Regions from separate parts of the Oceanicaulis sp. LC35 genome, predicted to be linked through region 2. Evidence: predicted binding sites of a transcription regulator. Region 2 holds the regulator's gene; the other holds the start of a gene.

Region 1 (14,575 bases), 910 kb from region 2:
TAGCTCATCCGCAGGCCCAGCTCGTCCAGACCCTGATTGCGGCCGCTGCCAAGGATCTGGCCGTGGGAATGGTGTTCGTAGAACACGCCGGCGGACCATTGCTCGCTGATGGCGTAATCCAGCCCGAACCCGGTGCGGAACAGCCAGTCTGATCCCAGAAGGGCGCGGGTGTCCTTGATGCGCTGGGCTTCAACCGGGCCGTCGCGATCCGGATACACTTCCAGCACGCCGTCATTATAGCTCAGCCCGAACGAGAACTCGCCGCTCAAACGGTCAGTGAAGCCGTAATCCCAGGCGAGGCCCGCCGTGACCAGATTGGTATAGCCCTGGGTGCTGATGCTGGCGGACAGGAAGGGGCGCGGGGACCAGACCGGCTCCAGGAAATCCGGGCTTGCAAACAGCAGGTCGCCGACAATCTGCGGGCCATCCTCGGTGTGGTCGGTCAGGTCGTGCGCGGCGACGCCAAGGCGAATCTCTTCAATGCCGAAACCGGGGCTCTGGGCCTGAGCGGCGCTGGTGAGTGACAGAGCGAAAAGCGCGGCGGCGATACGAAGCATGTAAGAAACCTCTTGAATGGATATCCCTGACATACCGCCATGGTTAAACCTTGACCAGCCGTGTGATGACAACCGTCGAGAACCATTGTGATCTGTTGCCTCGAAGTCGCTGGCGGCATCTGAGAGAAATCGCGTGTATGGACACAAAATAACGTGTGTGCAGGCACGGTTTTAGTAGCTTGAGGGCGAAATCTGACTGGAATGGCTCACCGTGATGAAACAAGACCGGCCTCGCTCCCCCAAGAAGACTGCTGTGATCGATTTGCGGCTGTCTGACGAGCTCAAGCAAGCCTTCGTGGCCCAGTGCCAGGAGGACAATGAGACCGTCAGCGGGGTCCTTCGCGGTTTCATCACCGCTCATCTAAGAGCGCGTGCAAAACAGAAAGCCGCTCAGCGGCTTCGAAGGAGTCTTCTGACCATGATTGAATCCCTGCGTATGATCCTGACCACTGGCGTCACCGGCGGCGGCGCCGTTGCGGCGGCTCTCATTCTGAGCCCGGTGGCCATTGAGGTGCTTTCAGACGCCCCTGTCGGCGGGCCGATCGTGTCCGCTGAAGCGCCGTCAGAGGGCGTGACGGTTGCTCTGTTCGAAGTGGCCCCGATTGCGCCGACGACGGGCCCTGAAGTCACGGCAATGTCTGAGGGGCAGAGCGACGGGCCGGTCTCCCTGTCGACACGGGTTGCCGCGTCGCTCTAGGGGCGGCGGCGCCAAACAAAAAGGGCGGCTCCATCGAGCCGCCCTTTCCATTTGGTTGCGTGTGCAAGCGGAGCTTAGAAGCCCATGCCGCCCATGCCGCCCATGTCCGGAGCCGCCGGAGCGCCGCCGTCTTTCTTGGGCTTTTCAGCAATCGCCGCTTCGGTGGTGATCAGCAGGGAGGCGACGGAAGCCGCGTCCTGCAGAGCGATGCGGGAGACCTTCACCGGGTCGATGACGCCGGATTTCACCAGGTCTTCGTATTCGCCGGTCTGAGCGTTGTAGCCGAAGTTCACATCGGAGCTTTCGAGCACTTTGCCCACCACGATGGAGCCTTCAACGCCAGCGTTCTCGGAGATCTGGCGGATCGGAGCCTGCAGCGCGCGCGCCACGATGGCGACGCCCTGGTTCTGGTCTTCGTTGTCGCCGGTCACGCCATCAAGAACCTTGGAGGCTTTCAGCAGCGCGATGCCGCCGCCCGGAACGATGCCTTCTTCCACCGCAGCGCGGGTGGCGTTCAGGGCGTCGTCGACGCGGTCCTTGCGCTCTTTCACTTCGATTTCCGAAGCGCCGCCGACCTTGATCACCGCAACGCCGCCAGCCAGCTTGGCCAGACGCTCTTGCAGCTTCTCTTTGTCGTAATCAGAGGAGGTGTCCTCGATCTGACGACGGATCTGGTTCACGCGGCCTTCGATGGCTTCTTTCTCACCTGCGCCGTCCACGATGGTGGTGTCGTCTTTGGTGATGTTGACCTTCTTGGCGGTGCCCAGCATGTCGAGCGAGACGTTCTCGAGCTTGATGCCGAGATCCTCGGAGACGACCTGACCGCCGGTGAGGACGGCGATGTCTTCGAGCATGGCCTTGCGACGATCGCCGAAGCCCGGAGCCTTGACGGCTGCGATTTTCAGGCCGCCACGCAGCTTGTTGACCACCAGGGTCGCCAGCGCTTCGCCTTCAACATCTTCTGCAATGATCAGCAGCGGACGGTTGGACTGGACGACAGCTTCGAGGACCGGAAGCATCGGCTGCAGGGAAGACAGTTTCTTCTCGAACAGCAGGATGAACGGGTCTTCAAGGTCGGCCACCATCTTGTCGGCGTCGGTGATGAAGTACGGCGACAGGTAGCCGCGGTCGAACTGCATGCCTTCCACGACGTCGAGCTCGGTCGCCAGCGACTTGGCTTCCTCGACGGTGATCACGCCTTCATTGCCGACTTTCTCCATGGCGTTGGCGATCATCTCGCCAATTTCTTTTTCGCCGTTTGCGGAGATGGTGCCGACTTGCGCGACTTCAGACGAACCCTTGATCGGGGTCGCGGTGGATTTCAGCTGCTCGATGACCAGGGCCACGGCCTTGTCGATGCCGCGCTTGAGGTCCATCGGGTTCATGCCGGCGGCGACAGACTTCATGCCTTCGCGCACGATGGCCTGGGCCAGAACGGTTGCGGTGGTGGTGCCGTCGCCCGCTTCGTCATTGGTGCGGGAAGCGACTTCGCGCACCATCTGGGCGCCCATGTTCTCGAACTTGTCTTCGAGTTCGATTTCCTTCGCCACGGACACGCCGTCCTTGGTGGTGCGCGGTGCGCCGAAGGATTTCTCGATCACCACATTGCGGCCTTTCGGGCCCAGGGTGACTTTCACGGCGTCGGCGAGGATATCCACGCCCTTGAGCATTTTTTCGCGGGCGGAAGCGCCGAACTTAACGTCTTTGGCAGCCATTGTTCGTCCCTATCTTTGAGTAGATGTCAGTCTTTGAGCGAATGCGCGGCGATTAGCCGATCACGCCCAGGATGTCGGACTCTTTCATGATCAGCAGATCCTGACCTTCCAGAGCGATCTCGGTGCCGGACCATTTGCCGAACAGGATGCGGTCGCCGACCTTGACGTCCATGGCGATCAGCTCGCCCTTGTCGTCACGGGCGCCCGGGCCCACAGCCACGATTTCACCTTCTTGCGGTTTTTCCTTGGCGGTGTCGGGAATGATGATGCCGCCAGCGGTCTTGGATTCTTCCTCGACGCGCTTCACCACAACGCGGTCCTGGAGAGGACGAAAGTTCATTGCCGGTACTCCGTTTTTGAGCTTTGGCTCGTGTGAGAACTGTTTGAGCGGACCAGGGGGCGAGGGCGTTAGCACTCTCTTGCCCTGGCTGCTAACAGCGGCGGAGGTAAGAGGCTGGGCGCGAGGCGTCAAGAGCGTCGGGCGACATTTTTCCGCCCATATTTTCAGCTTCTTCGGCGCTGGTTCAGACTGCGTTCATGCGCCCGTCGCGCATAGTTGTTAAGATAGAGCTATCTAGACGTGGAACTTTCAGAGTAGTTCTGCGTTTTAGGGGACGCTTACGGGAGAGATTTGATGTTTCGTTCTTTGATCGCTGCTGCTCTGGCGCTTGGCCTGGCAGCTGCATGCACCACCACCGACCAGTACGGCAACGTGACCCGCAACAACACCGGCACCGGCATTCTCGCCGGCGCAGCCGCTGGCGCCCTTCTGGGCACGCTGGCGGGCGGTGATGACCGTCGCAACGCCCTGATTGGCGCAGGCGTGGGCGCCCTCGCGGGCGGCGGCGTCGGCAATTATATGGACCGCCAGGAAAACGCGTTCCGCGAACGCCTTCGTGGTTCGGGCGTGACCGTGCGTCGCGTCGGCAATGACCTGTATCTGGTGATGCCGGGCGATGTGACCTTCGCCACCAACTCCGCTCAGATCGATGGCCGTTTCGGTCCGGTCCTGAACGATGTGGCTGACGTGCTGATGACCTATCCGGCCACCTATGTGGACGTGATCGGCCATGCCGACAGCGTGGGCGACGCCACCTACAACCAGACCCTGTCCGAGCGCCGGGCCAGCTCTGTCGCCGCCGAGCTGATTGCACGCGGCGTCATGCGCGACCGCCTGTATGTGGCCGGCATGGGCGAAAGCCAGCCGATCGCCTCCAACGACACCGACTCCGGCCGTGCGGCCAACCGTCGGGTCGAGATCAAGATCGCCCCGCACACCTCGTAAGCCACGAGGCGGGAGACCGCGATTAACCGAAGGCGCGTCCGCATGTGCGGGCGCGCCTTTGTTTTTTCCGTTTGTCCACGGCTCACAGCGTTAACGTTCTGACAAGTCCGGTTAACGCAGCTTATGATCGCTGAAATGAGTGTGATTCGTTGCGCTTAGGCCGAGCGGGCCAAAGCAGCGACATTCAGGAGCGACGATGCCGCGCGCAAGCGACATATTGGTGATCTTAACCTATGCGATGGTCGCCATCGTCGCCGCGCTCGCGTTTGACCGGTTCGGGCTGATGTCGGCCGAGCTCGCCTGGATGATGGGCGCGCTGGTCTTCCTGATTGGCGGGCAGGTCCACGCCTCGGTCGCCCGCGCTGAAGAGCGCAAGGTCTTTGAAGACGAGATCCACCAGCTCAAGGCCGCAAACCTGACCATGCTGGATGAGTTGAGTGCGGCGCAGGACCGGATCGACGCGCTGGCGGAGACCGCCACGGCCAGCCCGTCAGCGCCGGTAGTTGAAGCGCCTGCCGCCCTTGAGCTCAACCAGCCACTTGCCGCGTCCAGCGGCGATGCGCATGGCGCCGATGAGCGTCTGGTTGCAGAAATCCTTGCCAGGCTTGACGGCGGTCGGGGCGCTCCGATGGAAGCCCAGGCCCCGGATGCGGCCGATCTGGTGCGCCGGGCGCTCGATGATAACCGCGTCGATCTGTATCTCCAGCCGGTCGTCGGCCTGCCCCAGCGTCGCACCTATTTCTACGAAGGTTATACTCGCATCCGTGACGAGAGCGGGCAGGTCATTGCGCCGGTCACTTTCCTGAAGGCGGCGGAAGAAGCGGGTCTCATCACGGATGTGGACAATCTTCTGCTGCTGCGTTGCGTGCAGATCGTACGCCGCCTGACCAAATCCGACCGCCGTGTCGGCGTGTTCTGCAATGTCTCGATCCGCTCGCTTGCCGATGAAGATTTCTTCCCGGCCTTCCTCGATTTCCTGCGCCGCAATTCCGATCTGGCGGGCGCGCTGATCTTTGAAATGCCGCGCGCCCAGTTCGAGAACCGTTCCGCGCTCGCCGCTCGCAACATGGCGCGTCTGGCCGATTTCGGCTTTCGCTTCTCGATTGATCAGGTCAATGACCTCAACATTGATCTCGCCGAGCTGCAACGCGCGGGCGTGCGCTTCATCAAGGTGGCGGGTGACCGCCTGATCGCCGCCGCCCATGGCGCCGAGCCCATCGCCGGGCGTGAGCCGGGCGCCCTGCGTCCTGAAGACGTGGCGGGCCTGTTTGCGCGTTATGGCGTGGATCTGGTGGCCGAGAAGATTGAATCTGAAAGCACCGTGGTCGAGGTTCTCGACCTCGATGTCGCCTACGCTCAGGGCCATCTCTTCGGTGCGCCGCGTCCGGTGCGCGATGAAGTGATCAGCGAAGCGGACAACAAGCTCCGCCGCGCCGCGGGCTAAGCCGATTTAGCCGTTGACCGTCTGGCGGGGCTCACCTAGTCCACAGCCATGACCCAATTCCCCCGCCTTTCCGACCTCGCCGCCGATTACGACGCCATACTGTGTGATGTCTGGGGCGTCATCCGTGATGGCTCCGACCTTCTGCCCGAAGCGCTCGACGCCCTGCGCCAGTATCGCGCCCAGGGCGGGGTGGTGGTCCTCGTCTCCAATTCGCCACGCCGGGCCGCCTCGCTGGAAACCTTCCTGCATCAGATGGGGGCGGGCGAGGATGTGTGGGACGCAGCAGTCAGCTCGGGCGAGGCGACCCATGCGCTTTTAAAGACGCGCGCGCCGGGCCCGGCCTTCAAGCTGGGGCCGGATACCGATGATGCGCTCTATCGCGATACGGGGCTGGAGTTTGCGAAACTGGAAGACGCCGCCTTCATCTCCTGCACGGGCCTGTTTGACTGGTCCAAAGAGACGCCGGAGGACTATACGGACCTTCTGACCGAGGCGAAATTGCGTCGGCTCGACATGATCTGCGCCAATCCCGACATCGTGGTCCAGTTCGGCGACGGGCTGCGTTATTGCGCGGGAGCGCTGGCGGCGAAATACGAGGCGCTGGGCGGCAGGGTGATCATGGCGGGCAAACCCCATCCGCCGATCTATGACCTCGCTTATCGCGAGATCGAGCGCCTGCGCGGTGAAGCCGTGGACAAGGCCCGCATTCTGGCGATTGGTGATGGCCCGATCACCGATATCAAGGGCGCGCAGGCCGAGGGCGTGGATGCCCTGTTCATTGCGGGCGGCATTCTGGCTGAGCAGTTCGGCGGCGCCTTTGACGCTGACAAAGCGGCCGCCCTCCTGAAGGAAGACGGCCACGATGCGCGCTATTGTGCGCCCAAGCTGGTCTGGTGATCAGCCGTCGATTTCCCAGGCGCCGTTGACGGTGATGGACACCACCAGCTCGCCGCCCGAAACCGGGGTAGCGCTGTCTTCCATGACCATGGCGCGCGAGAACATCACCGGCTGGGGCGCATAGCCGCCGCTTTCAGAGAAGTTCAGAAGGCGAGTCACGCTGAAACCGGCCGCTTCCGCGTACAGGTCGCGGGTCGCGTATAGCTCGGCCACCGCGCGGCGACGCGCTTCGGCTTCGGCCTCATCGGCTTCAGAGCTTGAGAAGGTGACGCCGTTAAGCGAGTTGGCGCCCGCCTCGAACAGGGCGTCAATCGCCGGGCCGACAGCGTCCACCCCGCGCACCAGTGCGGTCACGGTGTTCTGGGCGCTATAGCCGGTGATCTGGCGCGTGCCGCCATCGCGCGACGAAACCTGCGAATAGATCGGGCTGACATTGAGCTGGCTGGTCTGGATGTCGCGCGCTTCAACACCGGCTTCATCAAGCGCCGCGAACACTGCCTGCATGCGTTGGGAATTGGCGCGCAGGGCCTCGGCTGCGGTGCGGGCCTCGGTCACCACGCCCGCAGAGACCTGAGCCTGGTCCGGGCTGATGCGAACTTCGCCCGTGGCGGACAGGTTCAGTTGCGCGATCTGTTGCTCGGCGGGGGCGGTCTGCGCCAGCGCCTGCGCGGGCAGGACGGTGGAGCCCAGCAGGGCGACGGTCAGAAATGCGGTGCGGATCATAATAGCTCTCCCAGTGTGTGTTTAACCAATCAAAGCGCCGACAAGCGACAGGGTCATGACCGAAACGCGGTTCTTTGATGGCCGTTCCCTGAACATCCGTTCAGCTGCGCTTCGCCGTCATCCCTGCTTTGCCAAGTTCGCTTCACGCGCTATCAAACACACAAGCTGATTTTCTCAGCGGGCCTGTAGCTCAATTGGTTAGAGCCGGCGGCTCATAACCGCTTGGTTGGGGGTTCGAGTCCCTCCGGGCCCACCATTTCTAACTTTTTCTATTCATGAGTTTCATCGTCCGGAAGGTCAGGGATACGCGGCGAGTTCTGGGCTGGCGCACGCCCTTGATCACATCAGACTTTCGGGCCGGGATGGCATGGGTCCAGTCATAGCGGGCTTCGCCGGACAGGATGAGGAGTGAGCGGGGTTCCAGTCGCAGACTGATACGATCATCCGTGTGCGTGTTCCGTAGCTCCATCTGCGCGCCGCCCGTCAGGCTGAGGGAGGCGATGGCGGGACCAAAGCAGGGCGCGCAATCGATATGGGCCGATATGCCTTGCCCTGGGTCATATTCATTGATGATGACCTGATCGGGGATGGCGTCAAACTCGGATATTTGAGCGATGTTGTGAGCGAGGGGCGCGAGCCAGTCAGGCAGCGGCCCGAGCCGCATATCCGGGCTCACGGTCCGGGCGCGGTAATCATAGCTCCAGCCATAGTGCTGGACCCGGCGTTTCAGGTCAGAGCGCCAGGGCTGGCCATCCACCGTCGCAAGCAAGTCTTCAGCCGTTTGGCTGGAGAGATAGGGATCCAGAAGTCGTGCGCCGTGAGGGGGCTTCATTGCCCCGAACCGATGAGTGTCAGCTCGGTCTGGCGGCCGTCCAGAAAGCGCACGGTTTCACCGTCGAAGAAGGCGTCCTCCTCGGTGCGGAAATCCACCACCTGGCCGCCCCATTCGGGCACGGCGTTGTAAGAGGTCAGCTCGATGGACCATGCGGTGTCAGCGTTGATCAATCCTGCGCCGCGCGGATCGGCGTCCTGATTGTCCCAGAAGCCGATGGCCGGGCCGGCGCCATGGCCGTGCGTGCCGATGGGGTGGGAATAGATCGACGGGTCGAGCCCTTCCGCAATCGCCTGCGCCCGCGCCCGCGCCAGAACCTCATTGCCGCTCAACCCGGTTTCAAAGTGCGACATCAGAATGTCCTGAACCCGGTTGCTGGCGGCGAGGCCTTGCCGCAGCCCTTCGGGCGCTTCGGTCTCGCCGGGCTTGAGCACATAGGCGAGATGCTGGGTGTCGGTGTTCAGACGTAGATAGGTGATACCGAAATCGGTCCACAGAAGATCGCCCGGCTCGATCACGGTATCGCCGCCCAGCATGGTGTCGGCGCCTTCGCGCTGGATGCCGATGGAGGGGTGGAACCAGGGCGTCAGGCCCAGACGGGACAATTCCTCGCGATACCACCAGACCACGTCATCGGCGGTGGTCACCCCCGGCGTGATGACTTCATTGGAAAACGCGCGCCCGATCAGGGCGTGGGCGATCCGCACCACGCCGGGATAGATCTCCACTTCCGACGGCGTGCGGGTTTCAAGCCAGCGCACGGCCAGCGTTTCTCCGGACATGATCCGCTCTTGGTAAGCGTCGGGAAGGGCGCTGGTCATGAGCCGGTACTGGCTCAGCGTCATGCCGTCGCCAAAGGCGGTCATGTCCGAATAGTTGATGGCGATATTGGCGGGGTCGCGCTCGACGATGATGTCGGCGACAGCCTGCCATTGATCGGGTTCCTCGTCCGGATTCCAGGACGGCTCGAACAGGCCGGCGAGGCCATAGCGGCTGACCGTCAGCCGCTCGATGGGCTGGCCGTCGCCGGGGTCGGAGAAGATGAGGATGGTGCGACGGCGTGCGGCCATGCTGCGCGCATCGAGCAGGCTTTCCACTACCGGCTCCTCGAAATATTCCCGCGACATCAGCACCCACATGGGCACGCCCTGTTCGCGCATGATCTGCGGGATGATGGTGTCCAACCGCTCCTCGAGAATGCGGTCGATCACCACGGCCCTCTCGCGCAGGGGCAGGATGGGCGGAAGCCCGGGATGGCTGTGCTCGACCTCGCTCATGGGAAAAACGGGCGGCGACTGGGTCTGCGCGACTGCCGGAGCCCCCGTCATGAGTATGGCCAGCACCGTCGTCAGTGCGCTGGCGAGGGGCGTAATCATAAAGGGCATGGCTCGCGCTTTCGGGTTTCGTGACGCTGGGTCCGGGGTGGAAAGCATAATCGCGGCGCGAAAGGCGGAATGTCCAGTAGCGTACGGGTCTTTTGCGATCGGTGTGCCGACTACGTCGCCGCTTGCGCTGCAGCCGCCGCCTGCCGGAGGGCGACGGCGATTTCTGCTCGCAGCCATTTATGGGCGGGATCATTGGTGTGGCTGGATTTCCAGGTCATGTAGATACGCTCTTCGGGATAGTCGAAGGGCAGGTCGTAGATCGCCAGCGGATAATTGCGCGAGATCGCCCGGGCGAAGGCGGTCGGCATGATCGCAACCAGATCCGTCGTCATCAGGATGTGCGGGAAGGACCAGAACTTGGAGACCGAATAGGCGACGTGTCGCTGGATATCGAACCGGCGCAGCGCCTCGTCCAGCCTGGACAACGCCCGCACCTGCGGGAGTAGCGCCACATGGCCGAGCTTGCGGAAATGATCGAGCGTAAACTCGCCCTCGATGTCTGGGTGATCCTTGCGCGCGACCATCGACAGGTGCACGGGCGCGAGCGCCTCACACTGTGTCTCGCGACTGTCCAGCATGAAGCCCGAAATCACCAGATCCAGCGATCCGTCATTCAGCCCCTCGTTCATGGGCGTGTTCAGAATACCCAGATTTTCAATCGAGACCGTCTTGAACTTCTGGATCTGACGGATCACGTGCGGCATCACGATGGGCTCCATAGCATCCAGCACGACGATGCGGAAATGCCGGCTTGTGCTTGCAGGATCAAAGTGCTCCTCGGGCGCCACGCCGTTCTGGATCAACTGCAAGGCGTCGCGCACCGGCCCGATCATCTGGACGGCCCGTGTGGTCGGCTCCACGCCGCGACCGGCGCGCACGAAAAGCGGATCATCGAGACTTTCCCGCAGGCGCCGCAGGGCGTTCGAGATGGTGGGCTGGCTCATTCCCAGTCGGCGGGCGGCCTGGGAAATGTTGGCGCACGAATAGACCGCTTCGAAGACCACCAGCAGGTTCAGATCCAGGTTCTTCAGGTTCGCCAACGACTTGCCTCCACAGAACTATTTCGAAAATGAATGTACTTCATTTGAATTATTTGGCTATCAAGTCGTTTAAACTTTGTAAAGGATTGCGCGCGGCGGAGAGCGCCTCGCAGACGCTTCTGAGGGGGGAGTGACGCGGTGCGGCCCGCTCAAGGGTAGCAAGAGCAAGTAAGAACATGAAAAGTCAGGGGTCTGTGACACCGGGCGGCGCAAAGCCGTTTTCCGGAGCGGGGGAAGTTTGCGCCAGCGTCAAGCGCGCGTTCACGCTTGCATCGCGCACGCTGGCGCTGGCCGTGTTCGGAGCGGGCGTGACGGCCGCGGCTGCACAGGCTCAAGGTTGGAGCAACCCGTCCGTCAGCCTGTCTCTGCCGTCCGACGACAGGTGCGTCGCCGGCCCATACAGCAACTCTAGCTACACAGAAGTGCGGGCCCAATGGACGGCCTACAACACCAACCCCAGTGGCGGCGATGAGCTTCGGCTTGTCACCTGGGATGAACGCGATTCTTCGGCCGCGATAGAATCCACTGTGCCTAATGCAGGCCCGGGTCAGCTGGCGCAGCAGACCCATACCCGTAACCAGTTTAATACCCGCTTGGTGGCGGGTAGATATCTGTACTACGGCCTCAGTGGCGATTGGGCGTCGGGAAGCATCCGGTCCTGGAACCAGCCGCCCACCAGCCCACCGGACGTATCCGCTCCGGCGGACGGAGTGGCCGGCTACACGAGTCTGGACATGACGACAGACCCCGATTGCGTCCCCCGGCCTGAAATAGAAGTTACCGGCGACGGCTGGAACATCGCCGATGGCGACAGCTCCCCGCGGGCGCTCGACCATACGGATTTCGGCTCGGTTGATGTGAGTGGCGTCCAGACCTTCCGGACCTTCACCGTGACCAATTCAGGCACCGGCACACTGACCCTTGGCAGCAATGCGGCCAGCCTTTCTGGCCCTGCAGCCGCTGACTATGTGATCACCTCGCAACCCGCGACGAGCCTGGCGCCAGGCGGCACAACTACGGTCGTGATCCGGTTCGATCCGTCCGCCGCCGGGACGCGTAGCGCCACCCTGACAATCGCCAACAATGATAGCGATGAGTCCCCGTTCAATTTCGCCATTCAGGGGACCGGTGTGGTTCCTCCAAGCGTCACGCTGTCGGTCTCGACCATCAGTGCGTCCGAAGGCGACGGCTCGGTGGTGCTGACGGCGACGCAGTCCAGCGCGACTGTGCAAGCGACCACGGTCAATCTTTCCTATTCGGGGACGGCCAGCGGATCCGGCGTCGATTTTACGGGCCCTGCCAGCATCACCATCCCCGCCAACGCGACCTCGCAAACGGCCCAGATCAGCTTTGTGGACGATACGGTTGATGAGGATGACGAGACGATCATCGTCGATATCGCGTCAGTGTCTGGCGGGAACAGCGCGATCGAGGACGGCGTTCAGCAACAAACAATCACGCTCACCGACAATGACGCCGCACCAACGATCAGCATCGCTGACGCTGAAGATACGGAAGGGAGCGGCGCCCTCGACTTTGTCGTCTCACTGAACGCCGCATCGACCCGAACGGTCACGGTTGTCTACGCGACAAGCAATTGGACCGCCTCCGCCGGAACGGACTACACGGCGGCAACGGGCACGGTGACCTTCAACCCCGGCGAGACGAGCAAGTCCGTCTCCGTCACTCTGATCGACGATGGGGTGGTCGAAAGCGATGAATGGGTGACGGTGATGCTGTCATCGCCCACGAACGCGACGATTGCTGACTCCAGCGCCACGGGCACGATCCTCGATGACGATCAGCATTCCGACGTGACGCTGTCGGTCTCCACCATCAGCGCGTCCGAAGGCGATGGCTCCGTGGTCCTGACGGCGACAAAGTCGAGCGCGACATCAGAAGCGACCATCGTCAATCTCTCATATTCGGGCACCGCGAACGGATCCGGCATCGATTATACCGGCCCCGCCAGCATCACCATCCCGGCCAACGCGACCAGCCAAACCGCCCAGATCAGTTTTGTGGACGATGCTGCCGATGAGAGTGACGAGACAATCCATGTCGACATCGCCTCAGTCACCGGCGGAAACGGGGCGACCGAGGACGGCGTCCAGCAAGTAACGATCACGCTCACGGACAATGACGCTGCACCCACGATCAGTGTCGCTGACGATGAGGAACTGGAAGCGAACGGCGCGCTTGATTTTGTCGTCACGCTCAGCGCTGCGTCGACCCAAGCGATCCTGGTCGATTACGCCACAAGCAACTGGACCGCGTCTTCGGGAACGGACTACACGGCGGCTTCAGGCACGCTGACCTTCGCCCCCGGCCAAACGAGCAAATCCATCCCCGTCACTCTGCTCGATGATGGGGTGGTCGAACGCGATGAATGGGTGACGTTGACCCTGTCATCGCCCACGAACGCGACGATTGCTGACTCCAGTGCGCGGGGCACAATCACGAACGATGACACTGCGACGCTCTCGATCGCAGATGTCCAGAACCAGGAGGGGGCAGGGCTGACCTTCACCCTCACCCTAAGCGCGCCGGTGGACACCGATATTCGCTATAAGGCCAGTACCACGGACGGGACGGCGATTGCGGGGGATGATTACACCGCGCTCGGTAGTGGGTCTCTGCGCACCATTTCCGCAGGTGATCAAACGGTGAGCCTGCCGGTGACGATTGCTGATGATGGGCTTCCCGAAGCGGACGAGACCTTCACGGTGACGTTGTTTGATCTCGACCCTGCGAGCCGTGATGTGACGCTGGGCGACGCCAGCGCTACGGGCACGATCCTCAATGACGACCAGTATCCTGATGTGACGCTCTCCGCCTCGCCGACGACCCTTGCGGAAAACGGCGGGACGAGCACGCTGACCGCCACACTGTCCGCCATCTGGAGCCAGGACGTCACTGTGGCGCTGGCCTATTCCAATGCCAACGCCACCGGCCCGGCCTCCATCGTGGTGCCTGCGGGTGACCTGACCGCAACCGGGACCGTGACCGCGGTCGATAACGCCATTGATGAACCCGATCGCACGGTCGAGGTGTCGGTGGATTCCGTCACCAACGGGGTTGAGGACGGCGTGCAGGCGGTGACGCTGACGCTGACCGATGACGAAGGCGCGCCGAGCCTGTCCATTGCGGACGTGTCGCTGAACGAGGGTGCGTCTGGAACAAAGGCGATGACCTTCACCGCCACGCTTTCAACTGCGTCGGCGCAGACGGTCACGGTCGATTATGCGACCTCGAGCGGCACAGCGACCGCCAATGTCGACTTCGACACGGCGACCGGCACGCTCAACTTCGCGCCAGGGCAAACCCAGCAGACGTTTGATGTGACGATTAACAGCGAGAACCGAGTTGAGCTCGACGAAACCTTCACGGTCACCCTGTCCTCGCCGACCAACGCGACCATCGCCGACGCGACCGCGACCGGTACGATCCTGAACGACGATGCCGCGACGATCTCCATCGCCGATGGTCAGCGCCTTGAAGGGGATGCCTCTGACAATTCGCTGAACCTGTTGGTGTCGATGAGTGCGCCTGTGGACGTGTCCATATCGCTGACAGCCACGACATCGGATGGCACGGCGACGGCGCCTGCGGATTATCACGCAGTGTCCGCCGCATCCTATTCGATCTCCGATGGCCAGATGGGACGTTTCATTCCGGTCAGCACCAAGGCCGACACTGAGTTCGAGCCGGACGAAACCTTTACGCTGACGCTTGCTGATCTCGATGCGTCCGGCCGCGCCGTGACCTTCTCCGACGCGACGGCGACAGTCACCATTCGCAATGATGACGCCGCCCCTGAAGTGACGCTCTCTGCTTCGCCGACAACCATCGCGGAAAACGCCGGGACGAGCACGCTGACCGCCACGCTGTCTGCGACTTCGACCGAGGATGTCACTGTGACGCTGGCCTATTCCAATGCCAACGCCACCGGCCCGGCCTCCATCGTGGTCCCGGCGGGAGACCTGACGGCGACGGCGAC
Region 2 (14,575 bases):
ATGACATCAAAGCGCGGCTGCAGATGCGCCAGCGCGCCATGTCGGCTTCGCCAGAGGCTGGCGGCGCGCACCAGCCGGTGTTGCTGTCGGGGCGTGATGGCGTAGCGGGCGGCCTCATTGGTCTTGCGACGCTTGACCTCGATGAAGGCCAGCACGCCGCCGCGCCGGGCCACAAGGTCCAGTTCGCCAGCTCCCGTCCGCGCCCGTTCGTCCAGGATTCTCCAGCCCTTCAGGCGTAACCAGAGCGCGCTCAGGGTTTCAGTCCGGCGACCCAGACGTTCAGCTTGCCGGCGGGCCTGTGTCACGGGCTGGTCCTGCGCTGTCCCCATGCTTGCCCCTGAAGCAGGCGAAGGTTAGCTTCTGCACCGACAGGGGCGGGCCGCGTCAGCGCTCGCCGGGGGGATAAGGTGACCGTCATGGTTGAAAAGACTACATCCGCAGCGGGCATGGCGCGAGTCCTTGCCGGGATCGCGGCGCTGGGCGGCGCGATGGCGCTGAGCGCCTGTACCGCGTCTACGCCCTCCGCCCCGATCCAGACATTGCCTGACCGTCCGGTCGTTGGCGCGCCGCCTGCACCGGCGACGCTGGCCGTCGAACTGGCCGATCGTGGCTACACCCCGGCCTTTCTGGAAGGCGAGCCGGATCTGGTGCGCGTGGCGCTTCTTCTGCCGTTCAGCGCCTCATCCGCCGCCGCCCGCAATGAGGCCGCCCAATTGCTGCGCGCCGCAGAGCTCGCCGTGTTCGAACGCGCAGGCTCCAATCTGGTGCTCTTGCCCAAGGATACGGGCGGGACGCCTGAAACCGCGCGCCGCGCTGCAGAATCCGCGATCTCCGATGGCGCCGAGCTGATTATCGGCCCGCTCTTTCAGCAAGCCGTCGCCGCGGCGGGCGATGTGGCGCGTGACGCCGGCATCCCCCTGCTCAGCCTGTCCTCGTCGAGCGCGGTCGCGGGTGAGGGCGTTTATCAGCTGAGCTTCCCGCCGGATGAGGAAGTGCGGCGGGTGACCGAATATGTGGGCGCGATGGGTGCGACCCGCTTCGCCTTTATCGGTCCGGCCAGCGCCTATGGCCAGGTCACCCAGGCCGCCTACGCCCAGACGATCGAGGACATGCTGGGCGAGTTCCCGATGTCTGAAAGCGTCAGCGTCTGGCAATCGGCCGGTGAGGGCGCCGAGCCCTATCAGGTCGATCGCACCTTTAATACGGGTCTGGTGACCAGCCAGTTCTATGATGGCGGCGTGTCGGCGATGACCGAAGCGGCGGCGCGACTGGCCTCCTATGGCGTCGAAGAGCTTGATCCGGCCCAGGCTGCGACCATGAGCGGCGCCAACTGGACCCCGTCGCCCGGTTCGCCCTTCCAGGTGGTGCTGCTCCCTGAAGGCGGCGATCAGCTGCGGATGCTGGCCCCGGTTCTGCTTTATCAGGATATCGATCCGCTGCTGGTGAAGTTCATCGGCACGGGCCAATGGCTCGACAATTCGCTGGTGCGTGAACCAGCTTTGTCCAATGGATGGTTCGCCGGTCCTGATCCTGAAGCCCGCAGCCGGTTTGAAGAGGTGTATGCGCGCTATTATGGCGCCGAGCCGTCCCGTCTTGCCGGTCTGGGCTATGATGCGGCGTCGCTGGCGGCCCTTCTGGCGGATGGCGGCTATGGTCCGGATCGTCTGGGCGCGCCGGACGGCTTCATGGGCGTCGACGGTCTGTTCCGGTTCCGCGCGGACGGCACGATCGAGCGCGGACTGGCGGTCTACACCATCCGGGGCGGCGGCTTCCGCGTGCTCGACCCGGCGCCGCAGCGCTTTGGCCCGCCTGAGCTGGGTGATGATGTTGACCTTGGCGCCCCGGTGAACGAACCGGCGTTCTAGGCGTCAAAGTCCGGGATCAGCGTTTCCGCCACATGATCAGCGAAGGCGCGGCCCCGTTCGGTCAGCACCAGCGTTGATCCGCGCGCGAGGACCAGTTCCTGCGCGCGCATGCGGGCGAGACCGTCTGCATCCGGGCGCAGTCCGGTCAGGGCGGCAAGGCGCTCCACATCCAGCCCGGCCTCGGTCAGACGTATGCCCATCAACAGGCGTTCGATGAATTCGGCGTCTGCGTCGAGCCTTTCGCGCTCATGCCCATCCCCGGATTTGACGCCCTCTATATAGAGTTCCGGACGACGGTGGGCAGCGCCGCCGGCGCGTCCGTCTTTTGCAAACGCGCCGACGCGTGAATGGGCGCCGGGACCGATGCCGATCCAGTCCTCGCCCTCCCAGTACAAACGGTTATGCACCGACTGGTCCGCTTCGCTGCGGGCGTGGTTGGAAATTTCGTAAGAGGGAAGACCCGCGCTGGCGCACACCTCTTGTGTCAGGGCGTACATGTCCGCCGCCGCGTCATCGGGAGGCGGGGTGAGCGCGCCACGCTTGAGCTTGCGCTCGAACGCCGTGCCCGGCTCGATGGTCAGCTGATAGAGCGACATGTGCCCGGTTCCGAAGCCGAGCGCGGTTTCCAGCTCGCGGCGCCAGCTTTCGGGCGTTTGGGTCTCGCGTGCGTAGATGAGATCGAGTGAGACGCGCCTGAACAAGGCTTGCGCTTTCTCGAGCGCCGCAAGCCCCGTGCGGGCGTCATGATCGCGCCCGAGCCGCTTGAGGCTGTCATCATCGAGCGCCTGAACCCCGAGCGACAGGCGCTCGACACCGGCTGAGGCGATGCCCGCAAAGCGCTCATGCTCCATCGGATTGGCTTCAAGCCCGATCTCGGCGCCCGGCGCCAGTCCAAACAGCCTGTCTGCGGTTTCAAGAAGGGCGGCGATGGCGGCGGGCGCCATCAGCGAGGGCGTGCCGCCGCCAAAATGCACGCTGTGGATTGTCCGCGCGCCCAGCCTGTCCCGCCAGAGCGCCAGATCAGCCAGCATCGCGTCAAGCAAGGCCTCGGGCTGCGCATGGGCGGCCTTGTAGACGTTGAAATCGCAATACGGGCAAATGCGCGCGCAATACGGCCAGTGGATATAAAGACCGAGACGGGCGGGGCGGGCGGTCATGCGCCGAAAATGTCCTCGACCAGCAGTTTGAAGGCATGGGCGCGGTGACTCATGGCGTGTTTGATCGCCGGATCCAGTTCCGCAAAGGTCAGCTCAAAGCCTTCGGGTACGAAGATCGGGTCATAGCCGAAGCCTTTGTCACCGCGCGGCGGGAAGCTCAGCTGGCCACGAACCTCGCCTTCATAGACGCGGGTTTCTCCGTTCGGATGGGCAAGCGCCAGGGCGCAGACAAAGCGGGCGCTATAATCGGTGGCGTTCTTCGCTTCGAGTTCGGCGCGGACCTTGTCCATGGCGGCGTAGAAATCGCGCGGTTCACCGGCCCAGCGAGCGGAGTAGATGCCCGGCGCGCCATCCAGCGCGGTCACTTCCAGCCCGGAATCGTCCGCCAGTGAGACCAGTCCGCATGCCTCCGCACTGGCCCGCGCTTTTAAAAGCGCATTGCCGGTGAAAGTTTTTTCAGTCTCTTCAGGCTCCGGAAGGCCCAGGGATTCCGCCCCTTCCGCCGCCAGACCGAAGGGCGCGATCAGTTCGGCTATCTCTTTGATTTTGCCTTTGTTATGGCTCGCGATAGCCCATTTGGGAGCGGTCGAAAAAAGGGTCATTTCGGCTTGTCCTGTCATTCGCGCATATCGCCTTTCGAAAAATTCATATCGATTTTCGATATTTTTTTGTTGCGAAGCGATAGGGCGTGGTCTACATAGATACTCGTGGCGAGGGGGAAACACCCCGGCCACACCGAAGACCCCCGGCGCTCAAGGATCGGAACGGCTTCGGAAACTGGTTGGTCAAACAAGAGACTTAGGAGAGTATGAGATGGTCAGGTCCAAAAACAATGCCGGTCACAGCGCAATCGCGATGGTGATCAATCTGGCTCTGGTCGCAGGTGTTTTCGCCGGCATGGCCGCAGCGATCACCTCGATGGTCGGCTAATGAAAGTCCGGACCCTAGGCCGGGTGAGACGAGACGCGCCGTTCCTCCCCTCGCGGATGACGTCTCGCCACCCGGTCGAAGGCCCGAAGAACAAACCCCTGGGGGACGCATGAAGACGCTTGGTCAGGGATCGCTGGCCTCACTGCTGAAGATCCTCCTCGACATCGTCTATTACCTGCTTTGGGCGGTATTGGGACTGGCCAGTCTCATTATCGTCGTCATTGTATTTGGCGGTATCTACCGCCTTCTGGGCTTCGGCTCGGATCTGCCGCTCAGCATCCGCCAGTTCCTGGCGATGGATGTGGTGCTGGCGCTCCCCCTTGCGATCGCCGCGCTGGCGGCTGTGACCTTCGTGGTCGATCGCTTGCGCCGGATCATGGCGACCCTGATCGCCGGCGATCCGTTCGTGGAGGAAAACTCCAATCATTTGCGCGCGATCGCCATTGGCATCGCGATCTATCAGCTTCTGCATTACGGCGCGCATGGCGTGCTGTCGCTGATGATCACCCTGCTGGGCCGCCCGATCGAGGGTGGCGCGCGGGTCGTTCCCGAATTCAGCCTGAATCTGGGCGCCTGGTTTGCTGTGCTTGCCATGCTTGTGTTGGCGGAGATTTTCCGCGAAGGCACACGCATGCGTGAAGAACAGAAACTCACGATTTAAGGGAGCGCGGATTCGTTCATGCCCATTCGCGTCACCCTGGACCGCATGCTGCTCGACCGTCGGATGTCGCTGACCGAGCTTTGCGATCGTGTCGGCATCACCATGGCCAATCTGTCGATCCTGAAAACGGGCAAGGCCAAGGCTGTTCGTTTTTCGACGCTGGAAGCGCTCTGTCGTGAGCTCGATTGCCAGCCCGCAGACCTTCTTGTCTTTGAAGAAGGCGATGAGGACGAGGCGGACGACGACTAGGCCGCCCGCCTGAACCTCTCACTTACTGACCGAGCGCCTTGAGCTGTGCTGCGCACAGATCGGTCACGCCCTTGCGCGCCAGCGCGAAGATCTGGTCGAACTGCTCTTGCGTCATCGGCGCGTCTTCCGCGGTCGCCTGCACCTCGATCACACCGCCGGTGGAGGTGAGGACGAAGTTGGCGTCGGTCTCCGCGACGCGATCCTCTTCATATTCAAGATCGAGCACGCATTCCCCGTTCACCACGCCCGCAGACACCGCTGCGATCTGGGCGATGACCGGATCGGTCTTCAGCACGCCTTCTTCCATCAGATACGCAACGGCCGCTTTCAGGGCGAGCCAGGCGCCGGTGATGGATGCGGTGCGGGTGCCGCCATCGGCTTGCAGCACATCGCAATCGACCACGATCTGACGCTCGCCGAGCGCCTTGAGATCGACGGCGGCGCGCAGGGAGCGACCAATCAGGCGCTGGATTTCCTGGGTGCGGCCGGACGGTTTGCCCGATTGCACTTCACGACGGGTGCGCTGGTGGGTGGCGCGGGGCAGCATGGAATATTCGCCCGTCACCCAGCCCTTGCCCTGACCGCGCAGCCATGGCGGCACATTGTCCTCCACCGAAGCCGTGCACAGCACCTTGGTGTTGCCGAAGCTGATCAGGCAGGAGCCTTCGGCATAGGGGGACCAGCCCATTTCAAAGCTGAGCGGACGCAGGGCGTCAGGTTGGCGGCCTTCAGGGCGCATGGTGTTCTCCAGGTTCTGATTTGGCTCTTGTGTTAACCGAGCACGGCGGTCCGCGCAAAGCGCTTTGCACCCGATTTTGGCGATTGCGCTCCACGATGGGCGACACTAACTCTGAAGGCGTCATGACCCATCCGACGTCCTCACCCTCAAGCCTGATGGCGCTCGATGAACGCTCCCGCTCGATCTTTCGCGATCTGGTGGAGACCTATCTCGACACCGGAGAGCCGGTCGGGTCGCGGACGCTGTCCAAAACCTCGGGCCTCAATCTGTCGCCCGCCTCGATCCGCAATACGCTGGCGGATCTGACGGCGGCGGGACTTCTGGCCTCGCCTCATGTCTCGGCGGGGCGCATGCCCACCCATGCGGGTTTGCGCCTGTTCGTGGACGGATTGCTGCAGCTGGGCGATCTCGAGGCCGATGACCGTCACGCGATTGACAGTCGGGTCTCGGCTGTGGGGCGACGCCCTGAAGATGTGCTGACGGAAGCGTCCAACCTCCTGTCCGGTCTTGCGGGGGGCGCAGGTCTTGTGGCCAGCCCGGCCCATGATGCGCCCTTGCGTCATGTGGAGTTCGTCAACCTCTCCCCGACCGAAGTGCTCGCTGTGCTGGTCACCGAAGACGGCAATGTCGAGAACCGCCTGATGCGGCCGCCGCCCGGCCTGCCGCCGGCGGCGTTGATCGAAGCGGGCAATTATCTGTCGGCGCGTTTGCGCGGCCGGACCCTGCACGAAGCGTTGAGCGCCATCCGTGAAGAGATTTCCGCCAAGCAGGCCCAGCTCGACAGCGCGGCGTCCGCGCTGGTGGAGGCGGGGCTTGCAGACTGGGCGGGGCCTGAACAGCGCACCCTGATCGTGCGCGGCCAGTCGCGCCTTTTGGAAAGCGTGCAAGCGGCCGAGGATCTTGAGCGCATCCGCATGCTCTTTGACGATATCGAACGTCAGGAGGGCCTGTTGTCCTTGCTGGACGAGGCGCGACAGGCTCAGGGCGTGCGCCTGTTCATCGGGTCCGAGAACCCGTTGTTCTCCCTGTCCGGCTCGTCGGTGATCGTTGCGCCTTACCGCAATCGTGAGAACCAGATCATCGGCGCAATCGGGGTAATTGGCCCCACGCGTTTGAACTATGCCCGCATCATCCCCATTGTGGACTACACCGCACAATTGGTCGGCCGCCTGCTGGCCGCCCCCCGCTAAGACCGCTCCGGGTGCTGCCCCGGGTTGACGGATAACCCTCTAGCCTTGAATGACCGCACGCATGAGCAACGAAAACCAGACCCCCGAAACCGAAGACGCTGAGCTGAACGCTGAAGAGGCTCAGGCTTCCGAGACCGAACAACCGGCGCCCGCGAGCGATGAGGCCGATCCGGCCGAGGAAGCTGGCAAGCTGCGCGATCAGCTGCTGCGCGCGCTGGCGGAGATGGAAAACACCAAGAAGCGCGCCGAGCGCGAGGTGAAGGACACGCGCGCCTATGCGGTCAGCGGCTTTGCCCGTGACATGCTGGACGTGGCCGACAATCTCTCACGCGCCCTGCAATCGATCAGCGATGAAGCCAAGGCGGAAGCCGGTGAAGCGCTGAAGACGCTGCTGGAAGGCGTGGAGATGACCGAGCGTCGCCTGCACGCCACGCTTGAGCGTCATGGCGTGAAAAAGGTCGAGCCCGCCCCGGGCGACCCGCTCGATCCGAACATGCACCAGGCCGCCGCGCAAATCCCCGCGGACCAGCCCAAGGGCGCCATCGCCCATGTGATGCAGCCCGGTTACAAGATTGGCGACCGCACCCTGCGCGCCGCCATGGTCGTGGTCAGCGCCGGCCCCGCCACCCCGCCTGCCGATGGAGACACCGGCGGCGGCGTGGATGTGAGCGCCTGATCGTCTGGTCAGAACCTCCAATACAAAAGGGCGGCTCAGCGAGCCGCCCTTTCTGTTTGAGGAAAACCTATCGATTGGCGCTTTCCTCTCTGAGGGCCTGGATATTGCCTTCGGCGCGTTCGGCGGCGTCCTGGCCCCGGGTTTCGGCGCCATTCACGGATTCAGTGACAACCTCCGTAATGGCGTCGAGCCCGTACGCCAGTCCGCATCGTGAATGATAATCCTGAATGTGAGCCGAGATCAGGGTCAGCGCGCCTTCACCGTCAGTGGCGAGGATCCGCTGGCTGAGTTCGGATCGCATTTCGGTGCGTTTTGAGCGAACCGCGCTTTGCAGGGCCCGGGTAGACTGGCTTTCGAGGATGGTCTCCTCGAGCGTGCTTTGCGTGCCGGTAAAGAAGGTCGAGATGCCCGCCAGCAGGTTGGCGCTGCGCTGGGGTGAGGACAGACCCGCCGCAGTGGAGGTGCCAAGCGCGGCAAGGCTGAGCGCGGCGCGGGTGGTGTTCGCGGTGGTGGTCATGGAGGCGAAGTACTCATCACACATCCGGTCGGATTCGGTGATCAGCAGCATGGCCGTGGTTTTATCCAGACGGTCATTGCGGGCCGCGCTGGCGCGCGCGGCGAGCACGGCGGAAGCCTCGAGCGGCGCATCGCCGGAATGGCTGATCTGCAGGCTTCGGACTGTGTCCGCCGACAAGGTGAGCGGTCGCCATTGCGGCGTAGCATCAACCGTGTCGCTCAGCGTGCTGCAACCGGCGAGCAGACAGGTGGTGGCGAGAACCAGAGCGCAGCGCATTATAAAACTCCCCCAGAGCTGAAACGCGCGCAAAGTATCAATCCTGAGGGGAAAAGTGAATAAAATATTACCCGATCCCGGGTAAGAAAAAGGGCGGCCTGGAAGGCCGCCCCTGTTCATTCATCTGTGTTCGCGATTAGCGACGCGGCGCGCGGGTGCGCGGCTCGCCGTTCTGCCAGAACGTTTCGCCGGTGCGATAATCGGTATAATAATACCGGTTGGAATACTGGTCATAGACCAGCTCGGAATGGTTGGGGTTGTTGGCGTTATAGCCGCAACCACCCGGACGCGAGCAGCCATAGGCGGCGCCGGCGGCTGCGCCAACGCCGGCGCCGATCAGCGCGCCGGTCTCGGCATTGCCCGAGCCCACATTGTTGCCGATGATGGCGCCTGCAACAGCGCCCACGCCCGCACCAACGCCGGCGCCCTGGACGCCCTGGTTGGTGGCGCAAGCGGTCAGAGCCAGCGGCGCTGCGGCGATCGCCGCGATCAGAATCTTTTTCATGCCCAGTCTCCCTTTTCGGCGCGAGAGCGCGCCCTCACAGTGGATAACGATCCAGACGGAGTTTTGTTTCACACCACGGCGGAAAAATGGCCAGAGCGTGAAAGTTTGAAAAATTCACGCCCGGACCCGACGCAAGGTCAGGTTGAGCCGACCGGGACGCCAGTCCTCCGGCAGAAGGGTGGAGCTGCCCGCATAAATCCGGTCCACGCCATGGTGAAAGCGACGGCTGGCGCCGCCCAGCACCACCACATCGCCGGAGTTGAGGCGCAGCGAGCGCGTGGGGTCCTTGCGGTCAGGACCGCCGAGGCGGAAGCGCGCACTATCCCCGAGCGAGACCGACACAACAGGGGCGTCTTTCGCATCTTCATCCGCATCCACATGAAGGCCCAGTCGCGCGTCAGGGCCGTACCAGTTCACCAGGCAGGCCTGGGGCGGATCGGGCCAGCCCGAGACCGAGCGCCAGAGCTCAAGAAGCTTGCCGGGCATGTCCGGCCAGGGCTCGCCGGTGACAGGATGATGGTCCTGGTAGCGGTACCCGCCGGTCTTGTCGGTCATCCAGCCCAGCGGGCCCAGATTGGTCATGCGCACGCTCAAGGGCTTTCCTGTGCGCGGCATGGCGGGCTGATAAAGCGGCGAGCGGGCGACCCGCTCCAGCACCGCTTCGGCCAGTTGCGCCTGTTGCTCACGGTCAAAATAAGCACTGAGCAGTTTGAAGCCGTCCGCTGTCTCGATCATGGGGTCATCACACGGTGTCACATGTCCGCTAGCGCAGTTCAGCTTTACAGAAGAACCCGGTAGGCTCACGCCTCAAACGATAGGGGATATGACATGGTTCCGTCCTGGGTGCTCGATGTATTGGGCGTGATGGCCCAGCTGTTCATCGTTCTGGTCGGGGCGTTTGTCGCCCTGATCGTCCTGTTCTGGCTGATCGACAGCACGCAGAGCTCCGATGCGGTAAGGCGCAATTATCCGGTCGTGGGGCGCTTTCGCTCGCTCTTCATCCGGCTGGGTGAGTTCTTTCGCGCCTATATGTTCGCGCTCGACCGCGAGGAGATGCCGTTCAACCGCGCCGAACGCGAGGCGGTGGCGCGCATGTCCCGGGGCACAGGGAACATAATCCCGTTTGGCTCCACCAAGCTTCTGACCCCGCCGGGCACGGTATTGTTCGTCAATTGCCCCTATCCGGTGCTGGAGCAGGATGTGGCCGAAACCCAGCCGTGCGAGTTCGGCCCTTATGCCGACAAGCCCTATCACGCCCCGTCCGTGTTCAATATTTCGGGGATGAGCTATGGCGCGCTCTCAAAGCCTGCAGTGCGGGCTCTGTCGCTGGGCGCGGCGAAGGCCGGGATATGGATGAATACCGGCGAGGGCGGGCTGAGCCCCATGCATCTTGAAGGCGGTGGCGACATCGTCTTCCAGATCGGCACCGCGAAATACGGCGTGCGTGACAAGGCCGGGCTGATGTCGGACGACAAACTGCGCGAGATCGCCGCCCATGAGCAGGTGCGCATGTTCGAGGTCAAGCTCGCCCAGGGCGCCAAGCCCGGCAAGGGCGGGCTGTTGCCGGGCGAGAAAGTGACGCGTGAGATTGCGAAGATCCGCGGCATCGAGGCGGGACAGGATTCCATCTCTCCCAATCGTCATCCGGAGATTTTCGACAATAGCTCATTGCTGGATTTTGTCGCGCATGTGCGGACGGTCACGGGCAAGCCGACCGGCATCAAGACGGTGATCGGCGCCTATGGCTGGCTCGAAGAGCTGTGCGACGAGATCAATCAGCGCGGGATCGAGAGCGCGCCGGACTTCATCACGATCGATTCCGCCGATGGCGGCACCGGCGCCGCGCCCATGCCGTTGATGGATAATGTGGGTCTGACGGTCCGTGAAGCCCTGCCGCTCGTCTGCGATATCCTGATCCGCAAGGGGCTCAAGGATCGCATCCGTCTGATCGTGTCGGGCAAGATGATCACGCCCGCAGGCGTCGCCTGGGCGCTGGCAGTGGGGGCGGATGCAGTGGTCTCCGCACGTGGCTTCATGTTCTCGATCGGCTGCATCCAGTCGCTCAAATGCGACAAGAACACCTGCCCGACCGGCGTCACCACCCACAAGAAATCGCTCCAGCGCGGGCTCCAGCCCAAGGAGAAATCGGTCAAGGCGGCGGAATACGCCAAGGCGATGATCAAGGATGTGGAGATGATCGCCCATTCGTGCGGCGTGCCTGAGCCGCGCGCGCTCAAGCGCAAGCATGTGCGGATCGTCGAGGCGGACGGGCGCACGCGTCCCATGGACGAGATCATGCCTTATCCGCAGGTGGAAGCGCGACAATGACGCGATAGCGTGATGGGTGCGGCGCTGTGATCCTCAGGGGAAATCCAATGAACCTGAGGAGGCGTCCGTGCCCACTTACAACATCCAGATTTCCGCCCATGCCCAGAATCCGGGCGGGGACACGTTCAAATCCCCGGCCGGGTACACCTATAAATTCTTCTGCGACGCGGGGGATGTTCTGGGCTGGGATCTGTCGGTTTCGATCTATCAGATCCTCAACAAGGGCCTGCTGGACGAGGCCGAAAAGCTGGTCGCGCATACCGATACGCCGGGCCAGCAGGTCGTCAATTACCAGCTCTGGGATCTGGCTGACCCCGCCTATGTCAGCGGCTCAATGCTGGTGGGGTCGGACAAGGCTCTGGTCAGTCTCGATGGCGTGACCCAGGACAAGCCCTGCACCCTGTTTGAACTGCTCGCCAGCACCATTGTGGCGCTGGGCGCGGACGGGCCGGGCAATCGCTTTAACATCTATTTCAACGCCTGCCGGTCCTGACCGGTTTGCCGGCTTTGACCGGTGCGAACTGAACCCGGCGATGCGCGCATCGCCGGGTTTGTCGTTCTGGCGTGAATTTCTGCTCTGAAACTGCATCGGAGAGGGCGGCATAACCGCCTGAATGCGTAAGCAGCCCTTGCGTCCCGGCACGCGCCTTCCTAAATCGCCCCATGACACGCATGGCTTTTCACAAAGCCGTGAAAGTGAAGACCATCTGACGGATCGGAGAGCAGTCGCTCGAAGACCTAATTGTTGAAATTTTGAACGCGAGCCAATAGGGGGGCGGCTCCCGGCGAGAGGGAAGCGCTTCGGGCTTCTCACCACCGCCCCGCCCCGCCGCTAAACAGGAGAGACGCACGCGATGAGCAAAGTTATCGGGATCGACCTTGGGACCACCAACTCCTGCGTCGCCGTCATGGACGGTGATCAGGCGAAAGTGATCGAGAACGCCGAAGGCATGCGGACCACCCCGTCCGTCGTCGCCTTCACGGAAGACGGCGAGCGCCTGATCGGCCAGCCCGCCAAGCGCCAGGCCGTGACCAACCCGGACCACACCTTCTTCGCCATCAAACGCCTGATCGGCCGGACCATGAATGATCCGACCGTGAAAAAAGACGTGGATATGGTGCCCTATTCCATCACCGAGGGCCCCAATGGCGACGCGTGGGTGCAAGGCCGCGACAAGAAGTACGCGCCGAGCGAAATTTCCGCCTTCATCCTTCAGAAAATGAAGGAAACCGCCGAGAGCTATCTGGGCTCGAAAGTTGAAAAAGCCGTCATCACCGTGCCGGCCTACTTCAACGACGCCCAGCGTCAGGCGACCAAGGATGCGGGCAAGATCGCGGGTCTGGAAGTTCTGCGCATTATCAACGAGCCGACGGCCGCAGCGCTCGCCTATGGTCTCGACAAGGGCGATAACCGCACCATCGTGGTCTATGACCTGGGCGGCGGCACCTTCGACGTGTCCGTGCTGGAAATCGGCGATGGCGTCTTTGAAGTGAAAGCCACCAATGGCGACACCTTCCTGGGCGGCGAAGACTTCGACATGCGTATCGTCGAATACCTCGCAGACGAGTTCAAAAAGGAAACCTCGATCGACCTGCGCAAGGACAAGCTGGCCCTGCAGCGTCTGAAAGAGGAAGCGGAGAAAGCCAAGAAAGAGCTGTCTTCCGCCTCGTCCTATGAAGTGAACCTGCCCTTCATCACCGCGGATGCGTCCGGTCCGAAACACCTCAACATGAAGCTCTCCCGCGCCAAGCTGGAAAGCCTTGTGGACGACCTGATCAAGCGCACCATCGAGCCGTGCAAGAACGCGCTCAAGGATGCGGGCATCTCTGCGTCTGAAATCGACGATGTGGTGCTGGTCGGCGGCATGACCCGCATGCCCAAGGTCCAGGAAGCGGTGAAAGGCTTCTTCGGTCGTGAGCCGCACAAGGGCGTGAACCCGGATGAAGTGGTCGCCATGGGCGCCGCCATCCAGGCCGGCGTGCTGCAGGGCGACGTCAAGGACGTGCTGCTGCTGGACGTGACCCCGCTGAGCCTCGGCATCGAGACCCTGGGCGGCGTGTTCACCCGTCTTATCGACCGCAACACGACGATCCCGACCAAGAAGTCCCAGACCTTCTCCACCGCGGACGACAATCAGACCGCTGTGACGATCCGGGTTTTCCAGGGCGAGCGTGAAATGGCGGCGGACAACAAGCTGCTGGGCCAGTTTGACCTTGTGGGCATTCCGCCGGCGCCGCGCGGCATGCCGCAGATCGAAGTGACCTTCGACATCGACGCCAACGGTCTTGTGAACGTGTCCGCCAAGGACCAGGCCACCGGCAAGGAACAGGCGATCCGTATCCAGGCCTCTGGCGGTCTGTCTGACAGCGATATCGAGCAAATGGTCAAGGACGCGGAAGCCAACGCCGACGCGGACAAGAAGCGCCGTGAGCTTGTTGACGCGAAAAACAACGCTGAAGCGCTGATCCACCAGACCCAGAAACAGGTCGAGGAGTTCGGCGACAAGGTCTCGGCCGAAGACAAGGCCGCGATCGAGGATGCGATCAAGGAGCTGGAAGGCGTCAAGGAGGGTGAAGACCCCGAAGCCATCCAGCAGAAGACCCAAGCCCTGATGCAGGCCGCCATGAAGCTGGGCGAGGCGATGTACGCTGCGCAGCAAGCTGATGGCGGGGAAGCCGCTGCGAAAGCGGATTCCGAAGCTGAAGAAGGCGTGGTCGACGCCGAGTTCACCGAAGTGAACGACGACGACGACAAGAAAAGCGCCTAAGGCTTTACCAGACGAGGCGCGCGGCCCCGTCCCGCATCAGGGGCGGGGCCGTGTTGCTTCAGGGCTGAAACTTCAAACACCGGACCGCACGCATGAGCAAACGCGATTATTATGAGGTTCTGGGCGTCGCCAGGGATGCCGACGCGAAGGCGATCAAATCCGCCTATCGCAAGCTGGCGATGAAATACCATCCCGACCAGAACCCTGATGACGCCGAAGCCGAAGCCAAGTTCAAGGAAGTCGGCGAGGCGTACGCCATTCTTTCGGACGCGGACAAGCGCGCCGCCTATGACCGCATGGGCCATGCCGCCTTCCAGCAAGGCGGTGGCGGCGGGGGTCACCCGTTTGGCGGCGGTGCGGGCGCGGCCGATTTTGCAGATATTTTCGAGCAGGTCTTTGGCGATGCCTTCGGCATGGGCGGCGGGCGTCGGAGCGGCGGCGGGCGTCGGTCCGGACCGGCTCGCGGCTCTGACCTGCGCTATGACATGCAGATCAGCCTCGAGGAGGCCTATCACGGCAAGGACGCCAATATCCGCGTTCCCACCACCGTGACCTGTGAGCGCTGTGAAGGCGACGGGGCCGAGCCGGGCACGGGCGTGACGACCTGTGAAACCTGCGCGGGCGCGGGCCGTATCCGGCGCACCCAGGGCTTCTTCACCATGGAACAGACCTGTCCGACTTGCGGCGGGCGCGGCTCCTATGTCGAGACGCCGT

Evidence for each region. Region 2 encodes HrcA, which represses chaperone genes, less so after heat shock. Its sites were predicted from a motif close to GTTAGCANTCNNNNNNNNNGANTGCTAAC; they were not measured.
Region 1: groES (co-chaperone GroES) is a predicted target of HrcA. The motif match lies at 3,377-3,405, and genes of this name have one in related genera.

The regions. Positions count from the first base shown of each region.
Region 1 is NZ_CP170485.1:717,677-732,251, forward strand. It holds gene ACFELO_RS03440 (acyloxyacyl hydrolase) at 1-557, opposite strand, end outside; gene ACFELO_RS03445 (hypothetical protein) at 976-1,254, shown strand; gene groL (chaperonin GroEL) at 1,329-2,969, opposite strand; gene groES (co-chaperone GroES) at 3,022-3,309, opposite strand; gene ACFELO_RS03460 (OmpA family protein) at 3,604-4,254, shown strand; gene ACFELO_RS03465 (EAL domain-containing protein) at 4,451-5,698, shown strand; gene ACFELO_RS03470 (TIGR01459 family HAD-type hydrolase) at 5,747-6,595, shown strand; gene ACFELO_RS03475 (SIMPL domain-containing protein) at 6,596-7,318, opposite strand; tRNA gene ACFELO_RS03480 (tRNA-Ile) at 7,498-7,574, shown strand; gene ACFELO_RS03485 (alpha-ketoglutarate-dependent dioxygenase AlkB) at 7,578-8,150, opposite strand; gene ACFELO_RS03490 (M24 family metallopeptidase) at 8,147-9,526, opposite strand; gene ACFELO_RS03495 (LysR family transcriptional regulator) at 9,646-10,575, opposite strand; gene ACFELO_RS03500 (Calx-beta domain-containing protein) at 11,310-14,575, shown strand, end outside.
Region 2 is NZ_CP170485.1:2,913,344-2,927,918, reverse strand. It holds gene ACFELO_RS13850 (YraN family protein) at 1-305, opposite strand, end outside; gene ACFELO_RS13845 (penicillin-binding protein activator) at 417-1,865, shown strand; gene hemW (radical SAM family heme chaperone HemW) at 1,862-3,022, opposite strand; gene rdgB (RdgB/HAM1 family non-canonical purine NTP pyrophosphatase) at 3,019-3,624, opposite strand; gene ACFELO_RS13830 (DUF2975 domain-containing protein) at 4,062-4,613, shown strand; gene ACFELO_RS13825 (helix-turn-helix domain-containing protein) at 4,632-4,862, shown strand; gene rph (ribonuclease PH) at 4,885-5,601, opposite strand; gene hrcA (heat-inducible transcriptional repressor HrcA) at 5,724-6,791, shown strand; gene grpE (nucleotide exchange factor GrpE) at 6,853-7,467, shown strand; gene ACFELO_RS13805 (hypothetical protein) at 7,535-8,260, opposite strand; gene ACFELO_RS13800 (YMGG-like glycine zipper-containing protein) at 8,397-8,765, opposite strand; gene ACFELO_RS13795 (alpha-ketoglutarate-dependent dioxygenase AlkB) at 8,880-9,500, opposite strand; gene ACFELO_RS13790 (FMN-binding glutamate synthase family protein) at 9,594-11,093, shown strand; gene ACFELO_RS13785 (hypothetical protein) at 11,161-11,586, shown strand; gene dnaK (molecular chaperone DnaK) at 11,948-13,861, shown strand; gene dnaJ (molecular chaperone DnaJ) at 13,954-14,575, shown strand, end outside.